DNA from 4 places in the Parabacteroides caeci genome. Region 2 is predicted to be linked to each of the others. Evidence: riboswitches for the same ligand, from Rfam matches in the RefSeq annotation. Region 2 holds a riboswitch; each other region holds the start of a gene.
The links. Region 2 has a riboswitch for cobalamin ahead of NBH15_RS17080 (RNA polymerase sigma-70 factor). Riboswitches for the same ligand answer to the same signal wherever they lie in the genome.

Region 1 (8,544 bases), on a different contig from region 2:
AATGCTGTTTATCATACAAGGGGAGGGTAGAGGTCATCTGACACAAGCCTTGTCTCTCCGGCAGAAGCTGACGGACGAAGGTCATCAGGTTGTCGGTGTGCTTGTCGGGAAAAGTCCGGCTCGTTGTATCCCTGATTTCTTTATGGAGAAAATCAATGCACCGGTCTATTCTTTTGAAAGTCCGAACTTTCTGCCTACGGCAAAGAATAAACAGGTTAATTTGCTGAAAAGTATAGGATATAATGTATTGCGACTGCATAAATATACGGCTAGTATACACTATATTAACCGGATGATAAAGGAAACAGGTGCAGATGTGGTAATCAATTTTTATGAGTTGTTGACGGGGCTGACTTATTTGTTTTGCCGTCCGAAAGCGATGATGGTTTGCATTGCTCACCAGTATCTTTTTCTGCATCCTGATTTCTCTTTTCCCAAGCTGAATGCAGTCTCTTTATCTTTGTTGAAGTTTTTTACCCGTGTAACGGCTATTGGTGCTACGAAAAAGCTGGCCCTGTCATTTCGGAAAATGCGCGAAGTTCCGGCAGATAAGATGGTGGTAGTACCTCCTTTATTGCGTAAGGAAATAATAAATAAGACTCCTCGAAAAGGAAACTATCTGCATGGCTATTTGTTGAATAGCGGATTCGGTGAGGAGGTGAAAGAGTGGCATACTGCTCATCCGGAGGTTCCGATGCATTTCTTTTGGGATAAGCGGGAAGCCAAAGAAACCACAAAGATTGACGATACACTTTCTTTTCATCAGTTGAACGATATTCGTTTTGTCAAATATATGGCAAATGCCAAAGCGTATGCAACGACAGCCGGTTTCGAATCTGTTTGCGAAGCGATGTATCTGGATAAGCCTGTCCTGATGGTTCCAACCCATATTGAACAGGCCTGTAATGCTCATGATGCATCTTTGTCGGGAGCGGGTACGGTGGCCGAACACTTCGATTTGGATGCTTTGCTGCATTTATCAGAAACCCACCAGCCGAATCCCGTATTCCGCCATTGGGTACAGCAGGCGGATTGGTTAATCCTGCGTGAATTTCGTGAAGATTTGCTGAGGGAGGAGATGCCGTTATCCGTTTGGCATCGCTTGTCTATGCATTGGGTGTATAGGGTGACGAAGACATTTTCGATTTAACCGGTATCGCATTTTTGTGATAAGTTTTTATTGCGTTAAAGCGGTAATGGCTCTTCGCCATTATTTATTCCGGTTAGTTTATATATAATATAATGTACGTGTACATTTATATTGCTTGCTTATAGCTTTCCTTATCTGGGTTCCCTTTTCATGTTCCTGGTTATAATCCGGAAATGGGAAAGGAAAATAAGGTTTGTCATTTTTATCCCCGATTTTGTACAAACTATCGTATTCAATTGATAAGAAAGGATATGACTTGATAAAAAAATCAATGAAAATAATTGTGGATAAAAAACTATTGTTTACTTTTGCTGAAGTATTTGACGATCGTATGAAAAGCCGGTAGATAAGACCGGTATTATTAGATAGAACTTTAAATTACTTAGTATTAATATTAAATTTTTGATTATGAACAAAAAGTTTTCTACTTTTTTGGCAGGTGTTGCGTTGCTAAGCGCTATGTCTGTTTCTGCTGCTCCTGGTGATCCAGTTCAGTCATTGAAGTTGGGCAAAAATGCTGGCTTGTATCAACTGACTGTAGCAGGAGATAAGGTACTTTCTATGGATGCAGACGGTAAGTTGACAGTTGTTGCTGCTCCTACTACTTCTACTGGTTTGGCTAATACTCTTTGGTGTGTTGAAGTTGCGACACAGGTTCAGGGTCAGGCTCCTAAATTCGATTTCGTAAATAAAGGAACAGAACGTCGTTTGGATATTACGATGGCTGGTTTGGAAGGTTTGGCTAATCACACTCCTTTTGCAGGTGCTCCAATTGAAGTCGGTGGAGAAATTTCTGGTTGGGCATTTTCTAAGACTTATGCTAAAGATTTAGAAGCAAACAAACCTCTTTATTCTTATTTTAAAACTGACTCTGTTATTGGATTGGTTTTGAATGGAACTGATGTTACTGTAGCTAAATGTGGTGCTAACGAAGATGGTACAGCTGTTGCAAACTTTGAAAAGTTTACTTTGAAGAGTTCTGATGTAGTTACTTTGAATGCAAATGAATTGAATACTATCTTAGGTGTTCAAGCTGCAGATAAGGGTGTTAAGCTAACTTTCAAACCGGATACATTGGGTACTACTTTAGAAAACCCATTCAGCTCACAGAAATTTGTTGCTGAAGAATCTGGTGATGCTACTTATTTGAATGTTAAGAGAGGCGATAACTATTTGAGAGTTGATACTACTTTCACAAATGAAAAGGGTGCTCGCTTCCTTGCATATAAATGGACTACTGCTGCTGTTAAAACTGCTTCTACTATTGCTGAACAGTATAAATTTAAATTTACTTACAGCCCATCAAATGACAGTTTGACAATTCAAGTTAAGGAAGCTACATTTGATAATGGTCGCGTTCTTGAAGCATTTGTTTCACTGCAAGATTTGATTAAAGACGAAGCTCGTATCTTAACTGTTGATACACTGGCTCAGAATACAATGATCTCTTTAGGCTTTAAAGGTTGTAATGAAGTATCAAACAGAACATCAATTGCTTCTGACCTGTATGTTATCAAAAATGCTGCAAATAAATATTTAGCAGTTCCTTTGTATGGTGATAGCACTGCTCAATGGGTAACTCTTGACAAGAATATGGATCCTTGGCATATGCCTGCATTCCAGTGGGTTGTAGAAAAAACTCGTACAAATGCAGAAATGGCTGAAACTTCTCCTATCAAGATTACTAACCGTGAATTTGAAAATGTAGTAGTTGATGCTTCTTTACAGTTATATACTGATGGTCCATCTACAGTAGTTGGATCTGAAATTTCAGCTTCTAATTTCACAAAAGACCCTGCAAATGTAAAAGCTAATCCTTATGTAGGTTACAGATTCCTGGATAAAGATTCTTTGACTGTTACTACTTACAAATTGAGATATTTACATGAATTTGCAGATGACAAATACATGGGTACTTCAAGTGATGCTGCTGATTCAGTTTTATATGTAGGTGCTAAATCTACTTTTGAACTGGCTGCTATGGATAAAGATGGTGTAGGATATGGTTATACTACAAGTGCTATCGCTTCAATGAAAAAGCTTGTAAGAAAAGCTTACACATTGAAACTGAAATCTACAGGAAAGTATATCATGGCTGATGCTGAAAAGAGATATGCAGTATCTGCAACAGGCAAACCTGCTGTATTCTATCTGAAAGAAAATAATGACAAAGCTACTCATTACTATGCTTTGATCGATACAGCTTCTTACACTGATGTTCGTAAAGTTGGTGTTGATGATAACAATGTTTATCTGAAAGTTCAGAATTTGAAAGAAACTCGTACTTCTGCATTCTCTGTAGAAATTGATGACGCTCCTTTGTATCGTCGTTTCAACAATGTTGCATTAGGTGAAAGCGCTGTTGATGGTCCTGATAGCTTGAGATTCTACGAAAATATTCGTCACGAATATTTGATGGATGAAACTAACAAAGAATTGAAGAATAAAGGTGTTGCTTACTTAGGTATCTGGACTGCTGATAAGGCTGAAGCTGGTTTGTCATTCCGTATTGATGCTGTTAATATAACAAGCGGTCTTGGTTATATCAAACCTCAGTATTTGATTTCTGTATCTCGTCAGGATCAGGAAGCTGTTGAAGGTACTCCTTGTACTGAAAATTCTCATCACGTAGATGCTGATGGTAATCCAACAGATGCTGCACATTGTGTTCATGCTACTCCTGGAAAAGCTGGATTCGAATATGGTAAATATTTGGTAAGCTTTGCAGATTCTGTTGCTACAGTAGGTCAGGATAAACCTTATACTGATGTTAAAGCAGGTTACACTCGTGTTGGTTTTGTAAAAGCTATCAAGACTGGCGACAGCTTGATCATATTGGTTAATGGTTTTGAAAACATGGATCCGAAAGATCTGAATGTAGAAGAAATTGTTAAGGCTTATACTAAAGCAGGTATTAATACGAAATACATCAATAGTCTGAAGGGTGATAACCATAAGAACTATACTTGGTCATTCCGTTATACAAATCCTGATGGCGCTTCTACTGTAACAGAAGAAGGTGTTGGAAATTCATTCTTGATTGAATCTAACAATTATGACGGTAAAATTATCGCTCCTGAAAAAGCAGCATGGATCAAGATGCAGAATGGTTGCATTGTATTGACAGACGAAAAATCTGAATTCAACAATGCTAAGACAGGTGGTGACGGTGCTCTTATTTTCAATGTTGAAAACATCGAAAATGATGAAATGGCTACAGATACTGAAGATATCACAACTTCTGCTGTAACTGTAATCGCTGGTAACGGTGACATCACAATCAAGGGTGCTGCTAATAAGACTGTTACTATCAGCAACGTTCTTGGTCAGACAATTGCTAGCACAGTTCTTTCTTCTGACGAAGCAACTATCTCTGCTCCTGCAGGTATCGTAGTTGTAGCTGTTGAAGGCGAAGCTGCTGTTAAAGCAATCGTAAAATAAGAATTAAAGAATAATTAAATAGAAAATAGCTTCTCTGCCTTTCCCCTATGGGGAAGGGCAAGTAGCCTGTGAAGGCGAACAGATTGGAAGCGTAATTTTAGTAATAAAAATAAAATAAAGTTCATCCATGAGTATCCCTGCGAAGGGAGGAAATGGACAAAAAACAACCCCGGCGGTATTTAATACCATCGGGGTTTTGTTTTTAATGAGCTCCTGGAAACGGAGTTCATTATGTTTAATAGGAAACCGTATTCTATACAATACGATTTCCTGTTGAATAACTATTGATTACTGATTTAAAGCCTGCTCGATATCCGCAATGATATCGTCCGCACTTTCGATGCCGACAGAGAAACGGATCAGGTCCGGAGCGATACCGGCTTCCTTCAATTGTTCGTCGGTCAACTGGCGATGCGTATGGCTTGCCGGATGAAGCACACAAGTACGGGCATCGGCCACATGAGTAACGATAGCTGCCAGTTTCAGGCTGTCCATAAATTTGATAGATACCTCGCGTCCGCCTTTCAAGCCGAATGACAGGACACCGCATGAACCGTTCGGAAGATATTTCTTTGTCAGTTCGTAATATTTATTTCCTTCCAGATCCGGATAGTTTACCCAGGCTACTTTGTCGCAATTCTGAAGCCATTTAGCTACGGCTAGTGCGTTTTTACAATGTTGCGGCATGCGTAGATGCAATGTTTCCAGTCCCAGGTTCAGCAGGAAAGCATTTTGCGGAGACTGGATAGAACCCAGGTCACGCATCAACTGGCTGGTAGCCTTAGTGATATATGCCAGTTTCCCGAATGTCTTTGTGTAAGTCAGGCCGTGATAAGAATCATCCGGCTGGCAGAGACCCGGGTATTTGTCTGCATGCGCTTCCCAATCGAAGTTACCGCTGTCGACGATACAACCTCCGACGGCAGTCGCATGTCCGTCCATATATTTGGTCGTAGAATGCGTAATGATATCGGCACCCCATTCGAATGGGCGACAGTTGATCGGTGTGGCAAATGTATTGTCGATGATCAATGGAACGCCATGTTTGTGAGCGATACGGGCAAACTTTTCAATATCCAGTACCATCACTCCCGGGTTGGAGATCGTTTCACCGAACAATAACTTTGTATTCGGGCGGAACGCCTTACTGATCTCCTCTTCACTGGCATCCTGGTTGATGAATGTACATTCGATGCCCAGCTTTTTCAGGGTAACGGACAACAGATTGTATGTACCGCCATAAATACCGGTTGCGCTTACGATATGGTCGCCGGCTTCGCAGATATTGAAACAGGCAAAGAAGTTGGCAGCCTGTCCCGATGAAGTCAGCATTGCTGCCACACCACCTTCCAAAGCGGCGATCTTGGATGCAACGGCATCGTTGGTCGGGTTTTGCAGACGGGTATAGAAATAACCACTCTCTTCCAGATCGAACAGTTTCGCCATCTGTTCGCTGGTCTCATACTTGAAGGTAGTACTCTGATAGATAGGCAGAACGCGCGGTTCTCCTTTTTTAGGTTGCCAGCCACCCTGCACACACAAAGTTGCCGGCTTGAATGAATTGCTCATATTATTAAATGTTTGCTATGTAATTATATTCTGCTGACAAAAGTAAAGAATAGTTCGTTCCATTAATACAAATCTACGATCATTTATAAAAAATAGGGTACTGTTTAAAAATAATCTTTACCTTTGTCCCCGGTTTTGGTGTCACAAATCCAGTTCTACGGAAAAGTGATGAAAAGGGAATCAGGTGAAAATCCTGAACAGACCCGCTGCTGTAAGCTCCGCCAAAGTCGTTGAACACAACTCAATCCACTGTTCGCAATGAATGGGAAGGACGTTCAATGACGGAGTAAGTCAGAAGACCTGCCAGAATCAGTAGTTTTAAGCTTTCGAGGAATAAGGCTGAAAAACATGTAAGTAAGGACTTGGTTGTATCCTGTAGAGAGTTCTGGCTGTTCATGTGTTCCGTTCAGTTTTATCGAAAGCCTGTCGTTAATATATAATGTTTTTGATGGAATGAGAGGTTTCATACATGTATTTTTGTTGTTTATTTGTTTGTTCCCTGTAAGTCTGGCGGCGCAAGACAGGGTCACGCTGTCCGGAGAGGTGAGGGGAGAAGATGGTGCTCCGCTTCCTACGGTTACTGTTGCCATCGAAAATACGACGGCAGGGACATACACCGACGACCGGGGGCGCTATTCACTAAGCATGAAACCAGGAAAACATACCCTTATAATTACCCTACTGGGCTATAATACAATAAAAACAACTCTCGATATCCGCAGGAACAAGACGCTCGATTTCGTTATGGCTGAAAATTCCGTTACCCTGAACACAGTCGAGGTGTATGGCAAATCGAAAACACAGAAGATCAAGGAAGGTGCTTTCTCTGTAAATGCCCTTGATGTAAAATCGCAGATCAACTCGTTGAAGAATCTGACTGATATAGTGAACCGGACGACTGGAATAAAGGTCCGGGAAGAAGGAGGAGTCGGTTCCGATTTTGATCTTTCCATCAACGGGTTATCGGGTAATTCTGTCCGTTATTTCATCGATGGCGTGCCTTTGGACAGTAAGGGTAGTAATGTGACGCTTGCCAATCTGCCTGTCAACCTGATTGACCGGGTGGAGATCTATAAAGGGGTAGTGCCTGCTTCGTTGGGAACGGATGCATTGGGCGGTGCCGTCAACATTATTACCAAGGCGGAGAAGGAGAACTTTCTGGATGCATCTTACAGTATTGGTTCCTTTCATACACACAGTGCCGACCTGAATGCACTGTTTGTGGAACAACGCACAGGCTTGATTGTGCGTCCTACCGTTGGCATCAACTATTCGAAAAATGACTACCGGATGAAGGATGTTCAGATGCGTGACGAGACTGGCGACCAATTCATCTATGGCAATCCCAAACGTTTCCATGACGGTTATTTTTCGCTTTTAGCACAGATAGAAGCAGGAATGGTAGGCAAATTTTGGGCGGACGAATTCTTTGTGTCGGCATCTTATTCCAAAACAGACAAGGAACTGCAAACCGGCTCCGTACAGACCAAAGTGTATGGCATGGCGGAGCGTAATTCGGATGCGTGGAATGTGTCGGCACGGTACAACAAATGCAACTTTCTCACAGAAAACATGACATTGAAGGCGACCTTGTCACACACATGGGATCATTCCATCACCATTGATACCGCCTACCGTAAATATTATTGGGACGGAGGCTACATCGTGAGTCAACGCAACGAAATCCGTGGCGGCGAACGCTCCATACGTCACTATAAGCGTCCGCTGACTATTGCTCGTGCCAATTTGGATTATCAGCTGAATGAGCATCACGGCTTTAACCTGAACTATAATCTGAGCCGGACGGGCAACGACCGCTACGACGATTTAGACCAGAGTTTCGAGCCGTCTAACGATGCGGTAACCAAACATATCGTCGGACTGACTTACAGTCAATCGCTTTTCGACGGCAAGATGCAGAATGTATTCTTTGCCAAAGACTACGTGAACCATCCCAATATCCGGCAGACCGATCAATCCACCGTAACCGGCTCGGACAAGGTACAAGGTTCGACTACGAAAAACTATTTAGGATACGGAGCCGGACTGCGTTATACGTTCTTCAACCCGTTGGCGGTAAAGATTTCATACGAGCATAGTGTACGTTTGCCTATTGCCCGGGAACTGTTAGGCAACGGAACGACTGTCTATGCCAATGTGGCGTTAGAGCCGGAGAAGAGTAACAATGTTAATTTAGCCTTGTTCGGGACATGGCGTCCGGCCGCCCGTCATACCGTCTATTACGAGGCAAACGGTTTTCTGCGTTATGTGGACAACTATATACAAACTTCCGTTATCGAAAAAGAAGGTATGTTGCAGTATGTCAACGATCCCGCTGTTCATATCAAAGGAGTGGAAGGTGAAGTCAGCTACGACTGGGACGG
Region 2 (8,544 bases):
GATATGTTGCCTTTGGGGTTGATGGATGATTTGATGATTATTTCTTGGGTCTTGAATGTGACATCGGATGAGTTGAAGCGGTATAGATTAGCCAATAAGACAGATAAAAATCTCTCGGACTCAGACAAGATATGACAGATTATCTGATTTATATTTGTTGTGTTTATTTGATGTAGGTGTAGTGACAAAATGTATCGTTAATGGATTAAAACGTTTGAATTATGGATATTTTAGCGAAGCAAGTAAATGACTACTTGAAAAAAGAGTATGAACTGAACTTTCTGTTTGATGAGGAGAAAGGAGAATTTAACTTTTCAATTGACATGAATCATGTTTGCTTGGAGGTAAGGATTATTTGCAGGGAAGAGGACAAACAGGTACTCTTATTTGCGTATGTGCCAATCAAGATACAAGAAAGTCTATACATGTCCGTGTTCCGTTTTATCAATAAGATACACATGAAAAATTATGATTCGGTTTGTTTGTTTATTAATGAGGACTGCAACAAGCTAATGTCCCAATCTGCATTGAATGTAGGAAGTGATTTTCGCATAGACAAAGAAGTGTTTCGATATTCCTTTTGCCCTTTGCTGAATATATTGGACGACCATTTTGTAGAATTACTCAGAATCCTATCTTGCGAAGATGGAAATCAAAAGAAGCAAGATGAGATATCAGCATTGGTTTCGTTGTCGGAACAAAATGATCCGGAAGCACAATATCTGTTGGGAATCAAATATTACAAAGGGGAAGAGGTGGAACAAGACTTGGAGCAGGCGATTAGTTTTTGGGAGGCTTCCATTTCCAACGGACGTGAAGCAACAATGGTTACGTTGCAAGATTGCATGGAGGACTTGACGAAAAAAGTAAAAGAGGCTTCGGAAGCGCAGGAGTATGAAAAGGCATCTTCTTTACAGGCCTTGATCGATAAAATCGAAAATTTATTGAACTTATACGGCAAGGAATCCGAATCTTGAACAATACAAAAAAGTCTTCTCTAGTGAATAACTAACGGCTGGGGAGAGTCGTTAACTTACGAGTAGGAAAATGGTTGGTTATTCACTTGGAGAGTCTCTTAATTCATTTATAGAATTTTTGTGGCAGATGAATTTGCAAAACAGAATCACTGTCGTAACTTTGTTGTAAAAGAAATTACGATTATGGAATTGCAACGACGACTTTATCCGATAGGTATACAGACTTTTTCCGAGATTAGAGAAAAGGACTATTTGTATATTGATAAAACGGAATATGTTTACCGCATGACACATGCTGATTCTAAATATGTATTCCTGAGCCGTCCACGTCGATTCGGCAAATCGCTGCTTACCTCGACGCTACATGCCTATTTCGAGGGACGTAAAGAGTTGTTTGAAGGATTGGCTATGGAGGGGCTGGAGAAGGAATGGGTAGCCTATCCGGTACTCCATTTTGATGTCAGTATGGCGAAGCATGTGGATGAGGCCCGTTTGAACCGTATGCTGGATTTCCTCTTGTCGGGATATGAGGACCGTTATGATTGCCATATAGGGAAGAAAGATGTCAATATCCGGCTGGCGAATTTGATACAATGTGCTTACAAGCGGACAGGACGGCAAGTGGTCGTGCTGATCGATGAATATGATGCGCCGCTTCTTGACGTGATGCACGAAGAGGAAAACTTGCCTGTGTTACGAAACGTGATGCGTAATTTCTACAGTCCGCTGAAGGCTTGCGATCCTTATCTGCGTTATGTCTTCCTGACCGGTATTACGAAGTTTTCCCAATTAAGTATATTCAGTGAACTGAACAATATAAAGAATATCAGCATGGACGGTTCATATTCCGCTATTTGCGGTATCACGCAAGAGGAGATGTTGACGCAAATGAATCATGATTTGGAATTGCTTGCGAGCAGGATGCAGATTACCTGTCTGGAACTTGTTGCACGTTTGAGGGATAATTATGACGGTTATCATTTTACTTACCCATCGCCCGACATCTATAATCCTTTCAGCTTGCTGAATGCTTTTGCGGACGGTAAAATCGGTTCTTATTGGTTCGGCAGTGGTACACCAACCTATTTGATCGAGATGCTGAACAAATATCATGTAAAGCCTCAGCAGATCGGAGGTCGGAAAGTTATCTCCGAATCGTTCGATGCACCGACAGAGCGGATGACGGACATCACCCCGCTGCTCTATCAAAGCGGTTATATCACGATAAAAGACTACTCCGAACTCACGGAACTTTATACGCTCGACATTCCCAATAAAGAGGTACGTATGGGGCTGATGAAAAGTTTGTTGCCCGGTTATCTTCACCAACATACCGCCGATGGTCTTACAACGGTTGCGCTTCTTTTCGAGGCGATAGCCGGAGAGCGGATGGACGATGCCCTTTGTTTATTGCAGACTTTCCTTTCCACGATCCCCAAATGCGATAATACCGATTATGAAGGGCATTACCAGTCTTTGCTATATACCATATTCAGTTTGCTTGGCATGTATGTGGATGTGGAAGTTCGTACCCCCCGTGGTCGTGTGGATATGGTGATGCGGACGAAAACGACGCTTTATGTCGTGGAGTTAAAGCTCGATAAAACGGCGGATGCAGCCATGAACCAGATAGATTTGCGGAATTATCCCGAACGTTTTGCTTTGTGCGGGTTGCCCGTCGTGAAAGTTGCCATCGGTTTCGACCGAGAGCGACATACTATCAGCGATTGGCAGATAAGGTTCTAATCACCCCAACAAGAAAATAAAGATTTTGTACAAATCTAGTAAAAATGTATTATATTTGCGACATGCATTGTTCCGGACCTGTATTCGCAGGAAAGGATTAAAAGGGAATCGGGTGAAAATCCCGGACAGTCCCGCTGCTGTAAGCTTCATAACGGATTGGGCAACACTAGTGCCACTGTTCTTCTTTGAATGGGAAGGCGCTCAAACCGGAAGTAAGTCAGAAGACCTGCAAGGCATATTCTTTCGACGGCTTCGAGGAAAGGCCGGATGAGAAAAACAAGACATCTGATGTCTTTCTATTCTTGTTCCATTCCCTGTTTGCCGTCTTTTAAGATCTGTTTTTAATTATTTTGCCATAATAATTAGGAAAAGAGGCATGGATCGCTTGACGGGATGAGCTCCGTCGGTGGTTCATGCTTTTATTTTTGTGATGAATAAAAGGTTAAAGATTGTGCGAGTATTGAAATAAAATATTTAAGTTTGTTGGCGGGTTTATTTAAATCTAAATTAATGGATGTAAAAAGAGAGACCATACTACGTATTAATAAGGGAGATACAAATGCTTTTAAGTTATTGTATGCGACCTATTATACCTATTTGTGCGCGATTGCAGTAAAGTATGTATATAAGCCGGAAATAGCAGAAGAGATTGTAAATGATGTTTTTTTGAATGTATGGAATAATCGGTCGTCATTAGTTTATCCCGTCAAAGCTTATTTGATACGTGCCGTTCAAAACCAGTGTTTGAGTTTTTACAGGAAAAAGCGCTTAGAAGAGGTGCCGGTCTCTGATATAAACGGCTATGTGATTGATGTTCATGAGCAATTGATCTGTTTAGAATCTTCACCTTTGGCTTGTTTGGAAAATAAAGAGTTAACCGATCTGATAAGTAGGGCTATCGACCAGTTGCCTGCGAAGTGTCGCGAAATTTTTATTCAACACCTTTATTATAATAAAACCTATGAAGAAATAGCCCGGATGAAAAATATTTCTTCCAGTACGGTCCGGGTACAAATTAAGCAAGGATTATCTAAGTTGAAAGTATTATTGGGGAATTTATATCCTGTTGTCTGCTTATTATTGGATATTTTTCAAAAATAATTCATTTTAGTATAAACGGATTATTGAAAAATGGCGTATCTATTTATGTAGATATGAATTTATTTGAAAATATTATGGATACAGAATATATACGTAAACTGATAATCGGCCACTTTTTGGGCAATTTGTCAGACACTGAAAAAAAAGAACTTTTCCAGTGGTTGCAGGTTGATAAAAAGAATCAGCAGTTGTTTTCGGAAATGTCGGACTGGTGGGCCATCTCCCATGTTCCTTATTTTTCTTCCCGGGTGGAGCTTGGTTTCCAGAAACATTTTGGTGAGTTGATGGCTAAAGAGGCGGGGGTTTCTTCAAAAAGAATATTCTTTATTCGTCCTTGGTTACAAATCGTTGCAACAGTAATGATCATGCTGGCTATAGGCGGTTTATCTTATTATGCAGGTGTATTGACGGATGAACAGGATTCGGAGATTATTCGTTTTCAGACCTCTGTACCATTGGGATCACGTTCGAAAGTAACTTTGGCCGATGGGTCGGTGGTTTGGCTGAATGCTGGTTCTTCTCTTTCCTATAATAAAGATTTTTCAGAAAAGTCTCGTGATGTTTACCTGACAGGGGAGGCATATTTTGAAGTAACCCCGGACTCTTTGAAACCATTTATAGTGAACTCTGACAATCTGAGTGTAAAAGTATTGGGAACGACTTTTGATGTCAGGGCCTATCAGGATGAGGAGTTGGTGAATGTTGTGTTGCGAACCGGAAAAGTTGACGTGGCGTTGAATAACGAACCGGATACAAAAATAATACGCTTACAACCTAATGAGAAGTTGAGTTATAATAAAATAGATAATGAGCTGAAGAAAACAACAGTAAATGCGGATGATGTTTGTGACTGGGTAAATGGGAAAATGAAATTTACAAAGATTCCCTTTGGCATATTAGCGAGAGATTTAGAGAGAAAATATAACATAAAGATTGTAATAGAGAGCAACTCTTTGCAGGAAGAGGCTTTTACGGGGAGTTTTACTTCCGAGCATACGATATATGATATTTTGAATGAAATTGATGTTGAAAAACAATATCGATGGGAACAAACCGGAAATATGTTTGTAATCCGGGATAAATAATTGATCCGAGAAAGGACATTACGATTAGACTGAATAATAATCTTATTAAATCTGAAATTCATGAAATTAACCAATTTGAAGAGAAATGGAAGGTGTTTGATGACCTTGTGTATGTTCGCAAGCTTGCCGATGACCACAGAGGCGGTTTTTGCTGCGGACTTAAAATCTTGTTACTTATCTGTTCAGAACCAGAGTACCACTTTGCAGGAGCTGTTCGATTTGATTGAAGAGAAGTTTGATTACTCTTTTTTAATTCGTGACAAAAACCTGAATTTGAATGAACGGGTAGTTGTCGACTGGGAAAAAAACTCCGTAGAAACTCTTTTGAGAAAAGCGTTGCAAAATCAGCATGCTGATTTTGTTATAAATGATAAGCGAATTATCATTTATAAGTCAAATTCTAAACAGAAAAATTACGGAGTATCTGATCAGCAGCAAGTGAGGCGTATTACTGTTAGGGTGACAGATGCTTTGGGACCGGTAGTAGGAGCCAGTGTTGTCGAAAAAGGTACGACCAATGGCGGCATTACCGATATGGATGGGAAAATGACGTTGGAGTTTCAAGGAACGGAAAAGATAATAGAGATATCTTATATCGGATATGCAAAGCAGACCATAAAAGTAACATCTTCTGTTGTCGATGTTCAGCTGAAAGAAGATACGCAGACGTTGGATGAAGTTGTGGTCGTAGGTTTCGGTGTTCAGAAAAAAGAGAATCTGACAGGTGCTATTTCTCAGGTGAAAATGGAAGAGGCATTGGGTGACCGCCCATTGGCAAACACGACACAAGCTTTGCAGGGAGCTGTTCCCGGTTTGTTTGTTTCGGGAAATCATGAACCTGGTGGAACGAATAAAAAAATACAGATTCGCGATGCCTTTTCTTTAGGCTCAGGCGAGGTGATTCGTCCTCTGGTTTTGATCGACAATGTCGAAGGGGATCTGAATATGATCAATCCGAATGATATCGATGCTATTTCTGTTTTGAAAGATGCAGCATCAACAGCTATTTACGGTGCGCGTGCCGCTGGCGGAGTAATTATTATTACCACCAAGCAACCGAAAAAGGGTGAACGGTTTCATTTGAACTATAATAACAATATAGGTTTTGAAACAGCGATGAATTTACCCGAACAAGCCATGCTTGACGAGTATTTTAAAATGTATCTGGAAGCAGGGTTTAGCGATTCTTATTGGGCGGGCAAACAAAATGTAGCTAAATGGAAACAATATTTGCAGGACTATAAAGCCAATTCGGGCGCTTTTAATATCGTAAATGACGGCTTGTATAAAGGGGATGACGGAAATGTATATTATTTGAATGAACAAGATCCGTATAAAGCTTTTATGGAAACCAGTTTTATTATGAATCATAACTTGTCGGCATCGGGCGGAACGGATAAGGTTCGTTATCGTTTTTCCGGAGGATATACTTCCCAGGATGGCCCGTTGGTGACTTCTGCCGATAAGTATGAGCGTCTTAATGTCGGGGCTTATATGTCTGCGGATGTGACGAGTTGGTTTACGCAGGTTGTAGATATTAAGTATGCTAAAGGAACGAAATCAATGCCTTCCGGCGATAATTTGTATACGACCCGTTTGATATCTTATTCCCCTAATGGAACATCCGGTGATATTTATGGTGTGGCAGATAAGGAAAATTTACCTTATAACACTCCGTTAAACAGTATATTATATAATAATAAGAAGAAGACGGTTACGGCTAATCCACGTATTTTCTTAAAATCGATATTTAAACCTATTGCCGATTTGGAAGCAGTATTTGAATATACATTTGATAAGAATGATGTTTTGTATGATTTCTATGATGCGAAGAAAAAATTTATAGATATTCAGGAGACTCCTCGATGGAACGTTAATCAGGATAGTTATGAGAAACGACATTATTTTACGGATTATAACGCCTTTAATATATATGCCAATTATTCGAAGTCTTTTAAAGATCATAACATGAATGTAATGGTTGGTTTTAATCAGGAGTCCAGTTATTACGAAGATGTACAGTCTATCGTATATAATCAAGCTGTGCCTGAAGTGCCTTCGTTGGGAGGTACTACCGATAAAACTTTGACAAAGTTGGTAGACAAGTACCAGGAATATACGATCCGCGGTGCCTTTTTCCGCTTGAATTATAATTATGCGAATAAATATCTGGTGGAGGTGAACGGACGTTATGACGGTTCTTCCAAATTTCCTAAAAATTCTCGTTTCGGATTTTTCCCTTCGGTCTCTTTGGGATGGCAGGTCGCACGGGAGGCTTTTATGGAAAGTACACAAGGTTGGTTGGATGAATTGAAGATTCGTGCTTCATGGGGCGTTATTGGAAACCAGAATATCAAACCTTATCTGTATACTCCATCCATGACTTTGGAAAACAAGAATGTATGGTTGAATAATGATGTAGCTGTAAATGTTATCGGTGTTCCTTCTTTGGTCCGTTCTAATTTTTCCTGGGAAGATGTAGCAACAACGGATGTCGGTTTGGATTGGACTTTGTTGAATGGCCGTTTACGTGGAACATTTGACTGGTACCAGCGTAATACAACAGGGATGTTGGCACCCGGAGAACAATTGCCGGCTATTGTCGGGGCTTCTGCTCCTTATCAGAATACGGCGGATATCCGTACTAACGGTTGGGAAGTGGCTGTTTCCTGGAGAGATCGGATAGGAAAGGTAGGATACTCTGTCGGATTTAACATATCCGATTCTCGTACGAAAGTAACTAAGTATAAGAATACCTCTGGTTTGTTCTATGACAGAAACGATGCGCAGGATGGAAAACGCTATCGTGAAGGCATGTACATGGGTGAAATTTGGGGATATGAAACGGACGGCTTTTATACGATAGATGATTTTGAGGATGCGGTCAGCTGGAAATTGAAAGAAGGTGTGACCGGTATAGAAGGCTACAATGGCCGCTTACGTCCGGGGGACATTAAATTTAAAAACCTGAGTGATGCGGACGGTACTGTCAATACGATTACAGCCGGTGCCGGTACTGTGGAAGACCCGGGAGACCGTAAGGTTTTGGGAAACAGCAGTGCCCGCTATCAGTTGGGAGCTAGTTTGGGAGTTAATTACGCAGGGTTTGATTTGAGTATTTTATTGCAGGGAGTCGGAAAACGAGATGTATGGTTAGGGGGATCTGCTATCTTCCCGTTTGGTGCTGCAGGCCCGACCGATGCTGTTTATCTTCCCGTTTATTATAATCAGACAGATTACTGGCAACCGGTTGATGCCGCCGGCGGAAACTATAATCCGGTGAATCCGAATGCCCAATTGCCACGTATCTATGATTATACGGTTGCTAACTCGGTGGGATCCAATACACGTATCTCTGACAAGTATTTGAATAGCGGGGCTTATTTGAGAGTGAAAAACATATCATTGGCTTATACGTTCCCGAAACAATGGTTGACTCCGATATTGGTACAGCAGTTGAAACTTTTTGCAAATGTTGAAAACTTGTTGACTTTCTCTTCTTTGCCTAAAGGCTTTGACCCGGAAACATTAAGTTGGAGTTATCCTGCTTATCGTACTATATCGTTTGGTTTGAATGTTACGTTTTAATTTTATAAAATACGATCACAATGAAAAAACTAGTTATAGGATTTTTA
Region 3 (7,129 bases), on a different contig from region 2:
TAAAAAGTAGCTATTGGATAGTCTATATGTTAATAAATGTGTAGTGAGCCTTTCTGGAATGACTAAATGAAAAATAAGTCTGTTCTCATTTAAGGCTGTTATCTGTCATAATGTTTGTATATGTCTTATTCTTTTGTCGTTTTGCTTTTTATATAAACGGGTTATAATTATAGAAAACGACTTTATTTTCTTTCAGTGATTTTTTGACATCGATCAATCGCTGGTTACTGCTACCTCGGAACAGGAGGCTTTCGTCATGGAGGGCTTGTTTGAATTTACCGTCTACCAGAACGTCTACATATTGAAGCAGTGCGGCCTGTTTCGGGTTTTCCAGCAGTTTCTCAAATGTATATCCGGTGTAACACCAGATGTTTTTCTGGCTTTTTTCTTTGATGGCTCGTGCCAGCTTGGTGAATTCTTCCGGCTGAAACATCGGGTCGCCCCCGCTGAAAGTTACATCTGCAAAATCGTCTGCGAGGACCTTTTCCAGTATCTCTTCAGTAGGAACAGGTCGGCCCTTATTGATATCCCACGATTCAGGGTTATGGCAACCCGGACACTGGTTTGGGCAGCCGGCAGCGTAGATAGCGGTCCGGAATCCCGGACCGTCTACAGTCGTATCTTCTATAATATCAATAATCGATAACATCGTATTTTTCTAATTATGAATAATTCTGTCATTCAACTCCGCTAACTTGGCATTGTTCCAGCGATCGGTTGTACCTACCAGATAGCCGGTGATGCGTTGTAGCTTGTCCAGATGTTTGCTGCCGCATTTGGGGCATTCGTCCAGATGGTTGGCTGCGTTTTCGTAGCCACAATCCAGACAGCGGTTGCGGTTATGGTTTACCGAGCCGTAGCCGATATTGTATTTATCCATCATGTCGACCACCTTCATGATCACTTCCGGGTTGTGGGTGGCGTCGCCGTCTATTTCCACATAGAAGATATGGCCGCCGCCTGTCAGTGCGTGGTAAGGGGCTTCTACTTCTGCTTTATGGCGGGCGCTACATTTGTAATATACCGGGACATGGTTGGAATTCGTGTAATAATCTCGGTCGGTAATACCGGGTAACGGTCCGAATTTTTTGCGGTCTCTAGCGGTAAACTTACCGGAAAGTCCTTCTGCCGGAGTTGCCAGTACACTGTAATTATGCTGATAACGTTCCGAGAACTGGTTTACACGGTCGCGCATATAAGTCACGATCCGTAATCCCAGTTCCTGTGAGGCTGCATCTTCGCCGTGATGTTTGCCGGTCAGGGCAACCAGGCATTCTGCCAGTCCGATGAATCCGATTCCCAGTGTGCCCTGGTTGATGACCGGGGCAATTGTATCGGTCGGTTTCAGTTTCTCGCTGCCCAGCCATAAAGAGGACATCAGCAGTGGGAACTGTTTGGCATAAGCCGTTTTCTGAAATTCCATACGTTCATGAAGTTGAAGGGCCGTAGTTTCCAGCATTTCATCCAGTTTTGCGAAGAAACGGGCAATCCGCTCTTCCTTATTTTTAATATCCATGCATTCGATTGCCAGACGTACGATGTTGATCGTCGAGAACGACAGGTTGCCGCGTCCGATAGATGTTTTCGGTCCGAAACGGTTTTCGAATACGCGGGTACGGCATCCCATGGTTGCCACTTCGTATTTGTAACGTTCGGGATCGTCGGCTCTCCAGTCTTCATGCTGATTGAATGTGGCATCCAGGTTCAGGAAATTCGGGAAGAAGCGGCGGGCTGTCACTTTGCAGGCCAGTTCATACAGGTCATAGTTCCGGTCTTCCGGCAGATAACTTACGCCCCGTTTCTTTTTCCATATCTGAATCGGGAAAATGGCAGTTTCGCCGTTGCCGACACCCCGGTATGTGCTTTTCAGCAATTCACGGATAATGCAGCGGCCTTCGGCAGACGTATCCGTTCCGTAGTTGATGGAACTGAATACCACCTGGTTACCACCGCGTGAATGGATCGTGTTCATGTTGTGGATGAAAGCCTCCATGGACTGATGAACGCGGCTGACGGTTTTATTGATAGCATGCTGTACGAGTCGTTTGTCTCCGGTCAGGCCATCCAGCGGACGGGTTACATAATCGTCTATTTCTTTATTATAAAGGTGTGAATAGTCTACGCCATTCAGATCTTCCAGATTTTTGACTTCTTCGATATAGCTGTTACGCACATAAGGTGCCAGGTAAAAATCGAAAGCCGGGATCGCCTGTCCGCCATGCATCTCATTTTGTGCAGTTTCTAAAGAGATACATCCCAGGATACTTGCCGTTTCGATACGTTTGGCGGGGCGCGATTCACCGTGTCCGGCCGAGAATCCATATTTAAGGATGCGATCCAGCGGATGTTGTACGCAAGTCAGGCTCTTGGTCGGGTAATAATCTTTATCATGAATATGCAGGTAATTGTTGGCAACCGCCTCTTTTACCTCTTCGCTCAACAGGTAATCGTCAACGAACGGTTTGGTCGTCTCACTGGAAAATTTCATCATCATACCTGCGGGGGTATCTGCGTTCATATTTGCATTTTCGCGGGTAATGTCGTTCGACTTGATATTGATGATTTCCAGGAACATATCGCGGGTTTTTGCTTTACGGGCAACACTGCGCTGATTGCGGTAGGCAATGTATTTCTGAGCCACATCCTTGCGGCTACTGTTCATTAGTTCCAGTTCGACAGCGTCCTGAATCGCTTCGACTGTCATTTGCGGTTCTCCTTTGAATGAAATATGATCCGTGATCTGTCGGATCAACTGCAAATCTTCTCCATTTTCCGTATGCAGCATCGCTTTACGGATCGCCGTTACTATTTTTTCCTCATTAAATCCGACGATACGTCCATCCCTTTTGATAACTGTCTGAATCATGATAATTGTATTGGTGTATTACTTTTTATTCTTCTGCAAAGGTATGCTCAATTATTATATGGTTTTCTTTTTGGAAAACTTTTAACGGGTTAAATTATGTCAAACTCTTGTAAATCAGATACGATATTTGTAAAAATGGAAAACTTTGAAGGTTTTGATGATAAAAAGTTTTCCCAAAAAGGCTGTTTGGTGATAATGGGGTATAATGTGAAATGTATCAATTGTTTATGCAAAAAAACAGAAAAAAACAGGGGCGATTCCGGTCGATCGCCCTGTCTGTTGATGGTACGAAATATCTATAATTGCTTATTCGGATTGCTATTTGTCTTTCAGTAATTCGATAAACATGGTTGTCGTCAGTAATATCCCAATGGCAACGCAGACCAGGATAAGTAATAAGTTTACATATTTCGCATTCGGCTTCGAGCCGGTGTGCAGGTTGTTGGCGAAATATTCTTTGAAGAAAAGATATAACGCCGGGACGGAAGCACTGGCCAGCAGGAAATCTTCCGGGATATTGAAGTAATATGTTTTCGACAAGCCGATCAGCGACCAGTGTGTCAGAAACAGGATTATGAACATGTTGATATTCTTAGAGAAGAACAACAGGAGTCCGATGGTGAAAACAACGACCGAACAAGGCATGACCGGCGAAGTCATTTCCGGGAAAGTCAGTCCCCGTGCCATCGATATAAGCGGATAGATAAACGGCATGGCAAACAGGAAGTACGCTAACCAGTCATATTTGCGGGTACGTTCGAAAGTGGTGTATCCTGACAAGGCATCCCATCCCCATAGTATCGCCATGATCGCCCAGAATAAGGCCATCACTTCGTTGTAGCTGCGCTCGGCACAGTAGATGTAGTAGTAGATGACTGATATCCACAGATAGACGGCAATCAGATAGATTTTCATTCCGTTCTTTACCCACGGCTGAGGGTTGCGGGTCAGCAGGACGGTCAGTATTATCCCGATCAGGATAATTCCCAGTTGCCATTCCCAGGTTGCTGCATTGTAGAGTCCTATCGTTTTCCAGAAAATTTCCATAGAGTTATTCGTATGCTGATGATTTTATTTGCGTCGTGTTAATGAAAAAGCCTTACCCGGCAGGAGGAAGATCGGCAGTGTCGCACCGACCGTCAGCATGAAGATCGCGGTGAAGGTAACGAAACCGTTCGACATGAACATTTCAATATATTTCGCTTTCTGTACCGGTTCGTCCATCGTCTGGAGGAACATGATCAGCGAGAAAACCATGTTGTAGGCAAATTTGCCTGGGATCATCGGCAATAAAGCCGGGATATAAAGCACTGTCATCGGGCAGTAAATCCTGCCTCCCAGCCACAAACTTCCGAATCCGATCACCAATGCCCCGAACAGGGAGGCGGTAGCGATATCCACCCCGAAGAAAGTCATCAGGCAGAATCGGCAGGCATGGCCTACGGCAGCCAGCAAGGCAATGTAAGGAAATGCCCGCATGGGTGGGTCGGAAATCGCACCGAAACCAATACCTGCAATGGCTGCAAAAAGTCCGTCTAAAAGAATATCCAATACTATCATATCAAATTGTTTTTTACCATCATTAATGTGAAAGAAAGCCCGATCGCGATACAGATAATCAGCATCAGCGCATTGACCAGCCGGGCAAAACCGGTCAGTATATACCCTTCGACAATGTCGATAACCCCATTGATCAGCGGTACGCCCGGTATCAGGAACAGGACGCTCGTTGCCAGTGCAATGTCCGAGGTCGTGTCGAATATCAACGCTGTAGAGGCACAAAGCGATGCAATAAAGGCCGATACCACGAAGATTATGTAATGATTGAATTTCCGGATCTGCATCTGTTGTTTCAGGAAAAAACCGGTGATAGTCGCAGAAAAGACAATCCCCATCGAGGTTATGTCTCCCCCAAACAGGCGGCAGAAAGAGGCATTGGCAAAGCCCACCAGTATCAGAACGAAAAGCGGATCGATATGCGGGCTGGCGATAATCTTCTCATATTTATCTTTTAATTCTTCCAACGGCAAATGTTTGTCATACGTTTCCCAACTCAGAGCGCTCAGTTTGGCGTTCTTCTCGAAACTTATCGGAAGAGCGGGGATATCGATCACCTCGCTGTATGTTTCTTTCGTATCATTGTCGGAGATCGTCAGAATAATATTTTTCTGAAAAATGCTGATTTTAACATCAGCGCCATATGCTTCTCCTATTCGTTTGGAACTCCGGACTACCCGGGATGTGTGTACCCCGCATCCCATCATATGGGCGGAGTACTCTGCGATGAATTTGGCTACGGGTAGCAAAGATTCATTTCTACTCATGTCGTACTTTTTATATATGAACCGGATTTTATTCCGGAATGTTTCTTTTTGCTGGCGGAAAAACGGGCGATAAACCTAAACCGGGGCGCAAAAGTATAAAAAACTTATTTTATATCATTGTTTTGTCTTTTATTTTTGTAGTTTTGCACCGAAATGGTTCTGTATTTTTGATTCTGGAAATACAGATTAAAAGGGAATCGGGTGTAAATCCCGGACAGTCCCGCTGCTGTGAAGCTCTAATAACATCCTGAAAACAACTTATGCCACTGACATGTGTCGGGAAGGCTTCAGGATGGGAGTCAGTCAGAAGACCTGCCGTTCGTTAAAGGCTCATATCCTCGTGGGTTAGGATACGGGTTCGAAATGATTGTTTATTCTAAATTTATCAGATTTATGGAGAAAGATTGTCCGCGTTGTGGGGGCTCTTTTGTTTGTCGGGTAGATGATATATCCGCCTGTCATTGTGTGCCTGTGAAATTGGATGAACTCCAGCTTGCTTATGTGAAGGTCCATTATCCGGGATGTTTGTGCAACTCCTGTTTGAATGAGATCAAGAAATATTTCTATGCCTGTGAGGTGAATCCCCGTTATAAACATTTAAAGCATTGATATGATACGGAAGATATTAATTGCAAACCGTGGCGAGATCGCCGTACGTGTGATGCGTTCCTGCCGGGAGATGGGAATACAGTCTGTGGCTGTTTTTTCGGAAGCTGACCGGGCGGCACGACATGTACTTTATGCTGATGAGGCCTGCCTGATAGGGCCTGCTGCATCAAAAGATAGTTATCTGGATATTGAAAAGATTATCCAAGCGGCAAAAATTCATAAAGCCGATGCCATTCATCCCGGTTATGGTTTCCTTTCGGAAAATGCAGCTTTTGCCCGCAGATGTAAAGAGGAAAATATTATTTTTATTGGCCCGGCTGCTGAGACGATGGAGGCGATGGGCGATAAGATATCAGCCCGTAAGCGGATGATCGAGGCTGGTGTGCCGGTTGTTCCGGGAACGCAACAACCGTTGCAGGATGCTGCCGAAGCCGTTCGGATATGTAAGGAAATCGGTTTCCCCGTTATGCTGAAAGCCTCTATGGGAGGCGGAGGAAAAGGGATGCGACTGAGCTATAAAGAAGAAGATGTGGTGGAAGCTTATCATTCTGCCCGTTCGGAATCGTTATCGTCTTTTGGTGACGACACAGTTTATCTGGAGAAATTCGTAGAGGAACCTCATCATATCGAATTTCAGGTATTGGGTGACAATCACGGGAATGTAATCCATCTTTGCGAACGTGAATGTTCCGTTCAACGTCGTAATCAGAAAATCGTGGAGGAAAGTCCGTCTCCGTTCATTACTCCCGAGTTAAGAAAAAATATGGGTGAAAAGGCTGTTGCTGCGGCAAAAGCTGTCAACTATTCCGGTGCTGGTACCATTGAGTTTTTGGTGGACAAACATCGGAATTTTTATTTTCTGGAAATGAATACGCGTCTCCAAGTGGAGCATCCGATTACCGAGGAAGTTTTAGGCGTCGATCTGGTAAAAGAACAGATCCGGGTGGCTAACAACGAACCACTCCATATCCGCCAGGAGGAGATCGTCCAGCGCGGACATGCCATTGAATGCCGTATCTGTGCAGAAGATACAGAAGCCGGTTTTATGCCTTCTCCCGGTGTCATTAAACAATTGACAGAGCCGAACGGCATCGGTGTCCGTGTAGACAGTTATGTGTATGAAGGATATGAAATACCGGTTTATTACGACCCGATGATCGGAAAACTGATCGTTTGGGCGACAACGCGCCAATATGCGATCGAACGCATGCGGCGGGTATTGCATGAGCATAAGATTACCGGGTTGAAAACGAATATCGGTTACTTACGTCGGATTATGGATACATCCGACTTTGTGCAGGGAAAGTATGATACTTCTTTTATTGAAAAA
Region 4 (8,544 bases), on a different contig from region 2:
AGTGGAACGGGAAAGAGATTTCCATTCCGCTGCCCGTCTTGCTGAAAAGCGAAGAACGCGGATGGGACTTGTTCCTCTCCTCACACCTGCATCATGGTAATGTGCATCATAACTATTACATCGCCAAGGAAGGGAAACATGCCGGAAAGGTGGTAGAGAAAAACAGCAGAGGCGAAGAAGTAAAACCCTGGGACTTGTCGCTTACAAAAAACGTATGTGGCCTGCTTCTCAGTTGTGGCTTACTGCTTTTCATCGTGCTGCGTACCGCCCGCTGGTATAAAAAGCATCCGTATGAAGCCCCCGGAGGATTTACCGGGTTGATGGAGATGGCGGTCATGTTCATACATGACGGCGTAGTGAAGGAAGGAATCGGCAAAGAATATAAGCCTTTCTCTTCTTATCTGCTGACGGTCTTCTTCTTCATCCTGATAAACAACCTGATCGGTATTATTCCGATTTTCCCGGGAGGAGCCAATATCACCGGCAATATCACAATTACCGCCGTGCTCGCTTTATGTACGTTCCTGGCGGTGAATCTGTTCGCCACCAAAGAATACTGGAAGGAGATATTCTGGCCCAACGCCCCTATCTTCCTAAAGTTACCGTTGCCGATCATGCCCTTCGTGGAATTTTTCGGCATACTCACCAAGCCGTTCGCCCTGATGATCCGTCTGTTTGCCAATATCATGGCCGGACATACAATCATTCTGGCGTTGACTTGCCTGATATTCATCACCGCCTCGATGGGAACAGCCATAAACGGTACGATGACAATCGTATCCGTATTGTTCACCGTGTTTATGAACTGTCTCGAACTGTTGGTGGCATGCCTTCAGGCCTATATATTCACCCTGTTGTCGGCCAACTATATCGGATTGGCCAAAGTACGGGAATGAACAAACATATTTATTAATAATAAGATTACTAATTTTAAAGATTGAGAGTTATGTTATCAGCAATTTTATTACAAGCAGCAGCCGGTGCAGGCATCGCTAAACTTGGAGCAACAGTAGGAGCAGGATTAGCTGCTATCGGTGCAGGTATAGGTATCGGATTGATCGGTAAAGGTGCCGTCGAAGGTATCAGCCGCCAACCGTCGGCAGCCGGTGACATCCGTACGTCCATGCTTATCATGGGTGCATTGGTAGAAGGTGTTGCCCTGTTTGCGATCGTAGTATGTTTCTTAGGATTGTTCCAATAAATAAAAGTAAACTATGTCATTGCTCACACCAGACGCAGGGCTTTTATTCTGGATGATCCTTTCTTTCGGAATCGTCTTTGTTATTCTTTCCAAATATGGTTTCCCGGTAATCATCAAAGCCGTGGAACAACGGAAAGAATACATCGATCATTCCCTCGAATCGGCCCGCCAGGCAAACGAACAACTTGCCGGCATCCAGGCCGAAAGCGAAAAGATTCTTGCCCAGGCAAGAGAGCAGCAGAATGAGATTCTGAAACAAGCCCTGGCCGAAAAAGAACAGATTATCAGCGCAGCCCGGCAAAAGGCATCCGCTGAGGCACATCTGCAACTGGAGGAAGCGACACGCCGGATAGGTGAAGAAAAGGACAAAGCCATCCGTGAAGTCCGCACCGAAATCGCCGACCTGTCAGTCGCCATTGCAGAGAAAGTGATGAAAGAGAAAATCAGCCGTACCGATGAACAGGAAAAGATCATCAACGGGCTGCTCGACAATGTTTCGTTTAGTAAATCATAAGATATGGACGTAGGTACAATCTCTTCCCGGTACGTCAAGGCACTCTTTTCGCTGGCAAAAGACAAGCGGCAGGAGGACCGGGTATATGATGACATGAAGATGCTGACCATCAGTTTCGAGCAAGAGCCGGGACTGAAAGCGGTGCTCGACAACCCAATCTTTCCCCTGGAGGAGAAAGTAAAGTTGCTGACTACCGCCGCCGGCCTGGAAGTATGCGAGTTGTTCACCCGTTTTATCCGCCTGGTACTTCAGCACAAGAGAGAGAGCTTGTTACCGCTAATGGCATATATTTATATCCATATGTACCGGAAAGACAAAAAGATCATCCGTGTGTTGTTCAAGACGCCGGCTCCGGTAGATGAAGCGACACAGGAACATTTAAAGAAACGGCTGAAGGAAGAGACCGGCAACACCATCGAATTCATGGGAGTGATCAAGCCGGAACTGATCGGTGGCTTCGTGCTCCGTATCGGTAATACCCGGATAGATGCCAGCTACGCCCGGCAACTGCGGGAAATCAGAAATCAGCTAATCGAAAAAAATTAAAAAAGAAAAACGTATGACAGACCAGATAAAAGTAAGTGAAGTTTCCGCCATTTTACGCGAACAACTGGAAGGTATCAACACCACGATCCATCTGGAAGAGGTGGGCACTGTGCTTCAGGTCAGTGACGGTGTAGCACGTATCTACGGGCTGGACAATGCCGAAGCCAACGAATTGTTGCAATTCGACAACGGAATGGAAGCCATCGTGATGAACCTGGAAGAAGATAACGTAGGTGCCGTATTGCTCGGCCCGACCGACCAGGTAAAAGAGGGCGACACAGTGAAACGTACACGTCGCATCGCTTCCATCAACGTAAGCGAGAATATGATCGGTCGTGTAATCGACCCGCTGGGCAACCCGATCGACGGTAAAGGCGAGATTGTCGGAAAGAAATGCCAGATGCCGCTGGAACGAAAAGCTCCGGGTGTCATTTTCCGCCAGCCGGTAAACGAACCGTTACAGACAGGTATCAAAGCGGTGGATGCCATGATCCCTATCGGACGAGGGCAACGTGAATTGATTATCGGTGACCGTCAGACTGGTAAAACCTCGATCGCCATCGACACGATCATCAATCAACGCAGTAATTATGAAGCCGGCAATCCAGTTTACTGTATCTATGTGGCGATCGGACAGAAAGGATCTACAGTCGCTTCTCTGGTAAACACCTTACAGGAAAAAGGGGCGATGGATTACACGATCGTAGTCAGTGCCACTGCTTCCGACCCGGCTGCCATGCAATATTTCGCTCCTTTTGCCGGAGCTGCCATCGGCGAATATTTCCGCGACAGCGGACGTCATGCGTTAGTTGTCTATGATGACTTGTCGAAACAGGCAGTCGCTTATCGCGAGGTATCCCTGATCCTTCGCCGTCCTTCGGGCCGCGAGGCGTATCCGGGTGATATTTTCTACCTGCATTCACGCCTATTGGAACGTGCAGCGAAAATCATCAACCAACAGGAAGTAGCCAGCCAGATGAACGACCTGCCCGACAGCATGAAAGATAAGGTAAAAGGTGGCGGTTCGCTCACTGCCCTGCCGATTATCGAGACGCAGGCGGGTGATGTGTCGGCTTATATCCCGACCAACGTAATTTCCATCACCGACGGACAGATATTTCTGGAAACAGACCTGTTCAACCAGGGAAACCGTCCGGCTATCAACGTGGGTATTTCCGTATCCCGGGTGGGTGGTAACGCACAGTTGAAAGCGATGAAGAAGGTGGCCGGTACGCTGAAAATCGACCAAGCACAGTTTCGCGAACTGGAATCATTCACGAAATTCGGCGGCGATATGGATGCGGTAACCGCCTTCACGATCGACAAAGGACAGAAAAATACACAACTATTGATACAACCCCAGTATAACCCGATGCCTGTAGAACAGCAAATCGCTATCCTGTATTGCGGCACCAAAGGTTTACTGAAAGAGGTTCCGCTGGATAAGGTACACGATTTTGAAAATGCGTTCTTACAGACTCTGATCACCAATCATCAGAAAGACGTACTCGATATATTAAAATCGGGTGTGATAAATGATGAAGTCAGCCGTATCTTGGAAGAAACAGCCCACCAGGTCAGCGGGGCATATAAAGCAGGTTGATAACAGAAATTAGACTATGGCATCACTGAAAGAGATAAAAATCCGTCTTGCGTCGATCAGAAACACGCAGAAGATCACCTCCGCCATGAGGATGGTGTCTTCTGCCAAACTGCATCATACGCAGACGATTGTCGAACATATGCTCGAATACGAGAGTAAGCTGAGCGCCATATTAAGGGGCACGCTGTCGGCTGAAAGCGATATGAGTTCGCCCTACGCAGCTGTTCGTGAGGTGAAACAGGTGGCTATCGTCGCTTTTTCCTCCAACAGCGGGTTGTGTGGCGCTTTCAATGCGAACATATGGAAAGAGTTAACAGCCCGTCTCCACCGGTATGAGGCGGACGGTATAACCGTGCGCATTTATCCGGTCGGTAAAAAGGTGGCGGACGAACTGCATAAAGCGGGTTATCAAACCAATGATAGCTTCCTTACGATCGGCGACAAACCGGCCTACGAGGATGCTTCGCTACTGGCAACTGCCCTGATGGAGTTGTATATCTCTACCCAGGTCGACCGGGTGGAACTACTCTACCATCATTTCAAGAATATGGCGGAGCAGATACTGACCGAAAAGGTTTTCCTTCCGGTTTCCTTACCGGAAGCAGACCCGGAAAGTGCTTCGAGCAACTATATTCTGGAGCCGTCTGCCGAACAGTTGCTTGCCTTACTGCTCCCCAAAGTGCTCCATCTGAACATCTACACGACCTTGCTCGACACTGTCACTTCCGAGCATGCCGCCCGCATGCTTGCCATGCAGACAGCCAACGACAATGCCAACGACCTGATCCAGGAACTGACGTTGCAATACAACAAAAACCGCCAGCAGGCCATCACCAATGAATTGCTGGATATTATGGGAGGAAGCGGTCAATAATCTTTTACATCATCAGTAATCAATAAAAAATCGAAGCCCCGGCGAATCACTTCGGCGGGGCTCCTGGCTTTAAAATTATTATTGAACAATTTCTAACAACCAAATCTAATACTTAATAGAAGAATAATATCATTAATTGGGCAGTTAGTACACGTAAAAACATTGTCAACGGATAAACTGTAGCATAACCTACTGCCGGAGCATCATTTCCCGCCGTTGCATTCGCATAAGCCAAAGCGGGAGGATCCGTCGTACTGCCGGCCAGCAATCCCATCAACGTATAGTAATTCAGTTTAAAAAAATGCCTGCCAATCAATCCGATGACTAATAAAGGCAGCATTGTTATAATAAAACCGTAACCAATCCAGGCAAATCCGCCTTTATTCACGATAGTATCCACAAAACCATCCCCGGCACTCAGCCCGACACAGGCAAGGAACATGGTTATACCAATCTCCCGGAGCATCAGATTGGCACTCTGGGTAGTATAAGTAACCAGTTTATAACGGTATCCGAAACGGCTGATCAGGATAGCGACAACCAACGGACCACCTGCCAAACCCAGCTTGATAGGTTGAGGAATCCCTGGGAAACTAATTGGAATACTTCCCAGAATAATACCTAAAGCGATACCGATAAATATTGGAATCAGGTTCGGTTCATTCAGACGTTTCATCGAATTACCCAATATCATACCCACCTTATCGACAGCCAGTTCACTACCAACTACGGTTACACGGTCGCCAACCTGCAATTGCAAACCTTGTGTTGCTACCAGTTCCACTCCGGCACGATTCACACGTGTGACATTGATACCATGCAAACGGCGTAACTGCAAATCCCCCAGTTTAGTGCCCGTCAGTTCCGGCTTTGTCACCAAAATGCGGCGGCTGACAAAAGCACTTTCGGCGGGAATCCATTGTTTACGGTCCATCTCTATCTCTTGACCGATAAAGGTTTTTATAGTTTCCGCATCATGTTCTGTCGTGATCACGAATATTTTATCATCTTCTTCCAAAATCGTACTGCCGGTAACAATGTCCACTTTATTGGTCTTGTTACGCCAAATACGGGATATGACAAATTCCCTATGCTCCAACAGGGCGGCAAGCTCCATTATCTTCCTGCCAAAAAGAGCCGGATTCTTCACTATCAGCGATATAGGTGTAGCCTCACTATTATGCACATTATTCTCTTCTTCCAGCTTTTTCGTCTCCTGGTCAAAACTTATATGAAAAATATACCGGACAAACAACATGGAAAGGATGATACCGACGACTCCCAGCGGATAAGCAACGGCATATCCCAATGCAATCGTATCATCGGAAGCCCCCGTCATATCACTAAATGCCTGTTGAGCAGCCCCCAGTCCCGGTGTATTTGTCACTGCACCCGATAAAATACCGACCATCGTCGGAATAGGGATTCCTGTCACAAAATGTATCACCAAGGCCATCATAACCCCGAGAAAGACAATTCCGCAAGCCAGACCATTCAAAGTCATCCCCCCTTTCTTAAAAGAAGAGAAAAAACCGGGTCCGACCTGCATGCCGACTGAATAAACAAACAGGATCAATCCAAACTCTTTAAAGAAATGAATGACAGACGGATTGATTGTAAACCCAAAATGTCCCAGTAGAATGCCGACAAACAATACCAGGGTTATCCCCAGAGAAATCCCAAATACTTTGATTTTCCCAAGTTGGATCCCTATGGCAATAACCAGAGACAGTAAAAGGATGGAATGTCCGATACCTTCTCCCCATAATAATTCATGAATCCATTCCATAGTCAATCACTTTTGAGGCACAGCAAAACTCCACGCCACAACGCGAACAAAGCTTCTCCATGATTTTCATACAATTTAGAATTAATATTCTTTTCGAACCATTTCCCTAACCCACGAGGAAAAACAGCCTTTAACGAACGGCAGGTCTTCTGACTGACTCCCATCCTGAAGCCTTCCCGACACATGTCAGTGGCATAAGTTGTTTTCAGGATGTTATTAGAGCTTCACAGCAGCGGGACTGTCCGGGATTTACACCCGATTCCCTTTTAATCCGTATCATCCGAACAGACAACACGAAACCAATTCGGAGGCAAAGCTACAAAATAAAAGACAAAATCAATATGATAAATACAAGTTTTTTTAAACTTTTACGTTCCTGTTTATTTATAAAACTATGACATAAGCAGAAATCCCTGCCAGCCTCACGGTCGACAGGGATTTACCATTCATAATTCTAACAACAAAATCAAATCGTTACAATGGCATATTGCCATGTTTTTTCGGCGGATTGCTCTGGCTTTTGTTCTTTGCCATCTCCAACGCCTGTATCAGCTTGAAACGAGTCTGCCGCGGCATGATAATCTCGTCGATAAATCCTTGCTCAGCGGCCCGGTAGGGATTAGAGAAGTTTTCCGCATACTCTTTCATAGCCCGCTCTTTCTCTTCTCCGGTTGCTTTTCTATATAAGATATTAACAGCCCCTTCTGCTCCCATAACGGCAATCTCCGCCATTGGGTAAGCCAGATTAACATCGGCACCGGTCGGTTTGCTCGACATAACGATATAAGCACCGCCATAGGCTTTCCGGGTAATCAACGTGATTTTAGGTACGGTCGCTTCCGCATAAGCATAGACGATCTTCGCGCCGTGGCGGATAATACCGTCGTGCTCCTGGGTACATCCCGGAAGAAAACCGGGTACATCTTCAAAAGTAACCAGCGGAATATTGAAACAATCGCAAAAACGGATGAAACGAGCCGCCTTATCCGAAGCATCGATATCCAGCACACCTGCCAGGAATGCCGGCTGGTTGGCAACGATACCGACCGTACGTCCGCCTAAACGGGCAAAACCGACTACGATGTTTTTTGCAAAATGCGGCATTACCTCAAAGAAATAGTGATTATCCACCACCGGTTCAATAATATCTTTTATATCATAAGGAATATTCGGATCATCCGGAATCACCTCCTGCAACGATTCTTCTTCGCGGCGGATATCATCCGTACAAGGAACAAGTGGGGCATCTTCCATATTATTGGCCGGAAGAAAACCGAGTAATTCGCGGATACTCATTAATGTTTCTTCTTCCGTATCACACATAAAATGAGTAACACCGCTCTTGGTACTATGTGTATAAGCACCGCCCAATTCTTCTTTTCCTACTTCTTCATGGGTAACCGCCTTGACCACGTCCGGACCGGTGATAAACATATGGCTTTTTTCTTTCACCATAAAAATAAAATCGGTCAACGCAGGCGAATAGCAGGCTCCTCCGGCACAAGGTCCGAGGATCGCAGAAATCTGCGGAACCACTCCCGAGGCCATCGTATTCTGATAGAAAATGGAAGCATATCCGGCCAGACTGCTGACCCCTTCCTGAATACGGGCACCACCCGAATCATTCAGGGCAATTACCGGCGCTCCGTTTTTCAATGCCAGTTGTTGCACCTTGACGATCTTCGCGGCATTCGTTCCGCTCAATGTTCCTCCGTAAGCGGTAAAGTCATAAGCATAGACAAACACTTGGCGTCCGTCTATCTTGCCATACCCCGAAACGATCCCGTCACCCGCTATTTTGTTCTTTTCCATACCGAAATTGGTACAACGGTGAATGACAAACTTATCCAGTTCGACAAATGTACCCTTATCCAGTAACATGTCAATACGTTCACGGGCAGTCATACGTCCGGCTTCATGCTGTTTCTCTATACGTGCCATACCGCCTCCCAACGAAGCAGCCTTATCCAGTTCTTCAAACGTTTTATATAAATGTTCTTTTCCCATTTTAATCCTC

Region 1: linked by a shared signal. The riboswitch ahead of NBH15_RS23020 (TonB-dependent receptor) and the one ahead of NBH15_RS17080 (RNA polymerase sigma-70 factor) in region 2 are both predicted to bind cobalamin.
Region 3: linked by a shared signal. The riboswitch ahead of NBH15_RS05985 (cysteine-rich CWC family protein) and the one ahead of NBH15_RS17080 (RNA polymerase sigma-70 factor) in region 2 are both predicted to bind cobalamin.
Region 4: linked by a shared signal. The riboswitch ahead of NBH15_RS05965 (putative transporter) and the one ahead of NBH15_RS17080 (RNA polymerase sigma-70 factor) in region 2 are both predicted to bind cobalamin.

Annotation. Positions count from the first base shown of each region.
Region 1 covers NZ_JAMOKT010000060.1:16,179-24,722, forward strand. Annotated here, with positions in the region: gene NBH15_RS23005 (glycosyltransferase family protein) at 1-1,150, shown strand, start outside; gene NBH15_RS23010 (DUF6383 domain-containing protein) at 1,559-4,591, shown strand; gene NBH15_RS23015 (O-acetylhomoserine aminocarboxypropyltransferase/cysteine synthase family protein) at 4,880-6,160, opposite strand; cobalamin riboswitch at 6,280-6,482, shown strand; gene NBH15_RS23020 (TonB-dependent receptor) at 6,614-8,544, shown strand, end outside.
Region 2 covers NZ_JAMOKT010000035.1:30,936-39,479, reverse strand. Annotated here, with positions in the region: gene NBH15_RS17095 (YkvA family protein) at 1-135, shown strand, start outside; gene NBH15_RS17090 (SEL1-like repeat protein) at 222-977, shown strand; gene NBH15_RS17085 (PD-(D/E)XK nuclease domain-containing ATP-binding protein) at 1,161-2,723, shown strand; cobalamin riboswitch at 2,774-2,971, shown strand; gene NBH15_RS17080 (RNA polymerase sigma-70 factor) at 3,207-3,824, shown strand; gene NBH15_RS17075 (FecR family protein) at 3,899-4,909, shown strand; gene NBH15_RS17070 (SusC/RagA family TonB-linked outer membrane protein) at 4,970-8,497, shown strand; gene NBH15_RS17065 (RagB/SusD family nutrient uptake outer membrane protein) at 8,518-8,544, shown strand, end outside.
Region 3 covers NZ_JAMOKT010000008.1:68,373-75,501, reverse strand. Annotated here, with positions in the region: gene nrdG (anaerobic ribonucleoside-triphosphate reductase activating protein) at 149-649, opposite strand; gene NBH15_RS06005 (anaerobic ribonucleoside triphosphate reductase) at 659-2,866, opposite strand; gene NBH15_RS06000 (DUF6064 family protein) at 3,185-3,913, opposite strand; gene NBH15_RS05995 (threonine/serine exporter family protein) at 3,938-4,426, opposite strand; gene NBH15_RS05990 (threonine/serine exporter family protein) at 4,423-5,190, opposite strand; cobalamin riboswitch at 5,327-5,524, shown strand; gene NBH15_RS05985 (cysteine-rich CWC family protein) at 5,584-5,799, shown strand; gene accC (acetyl-CoA carboxylase biotin carboxylase subunit) at 5,801-7,129, shown strand, end outside.
Region 4 covers NZ_JAMOKT010000008.1:59,093-67,636, forward strand. Annotated here, with positions in the region: gene atpB (F0F1 ATP synthase subunit A) at 1-896, shown strand, start outside; gene atpE (ATP synthase F0 subunit C) at 947-1,201, shown strand; gene atpF (F0F1 ATP synthase subunit B) at 1,215-1,715, shown strand; gene NBH15_RS05950 (F0F1 ATP synthase subunit delta) at 1,719-2,261, shown strand; gene atpA (F0F1 ATP synthase subunit alpha) at 2,275-3,864, shown strand; gene NBH15_RS05960 (F0F1 ATP synthase subunit gamma) at 3,881-4,738, shown strand; gene NBH15_RS05965 (putative transporter) at 4,851-6,527, opposite strand; cobalamin riboswitch at 6,650-6,846, opposite strand; gene NBH15_RS05970 (acyl-CoA carboxylase subunit beta) at 7,002-8,534, opposite strand; gene NBH15_RS05975 (acyl-CoA carboxylase biotin carboxyl carrier protein subunit) at 8,536-8,544, opposite strand, start outside.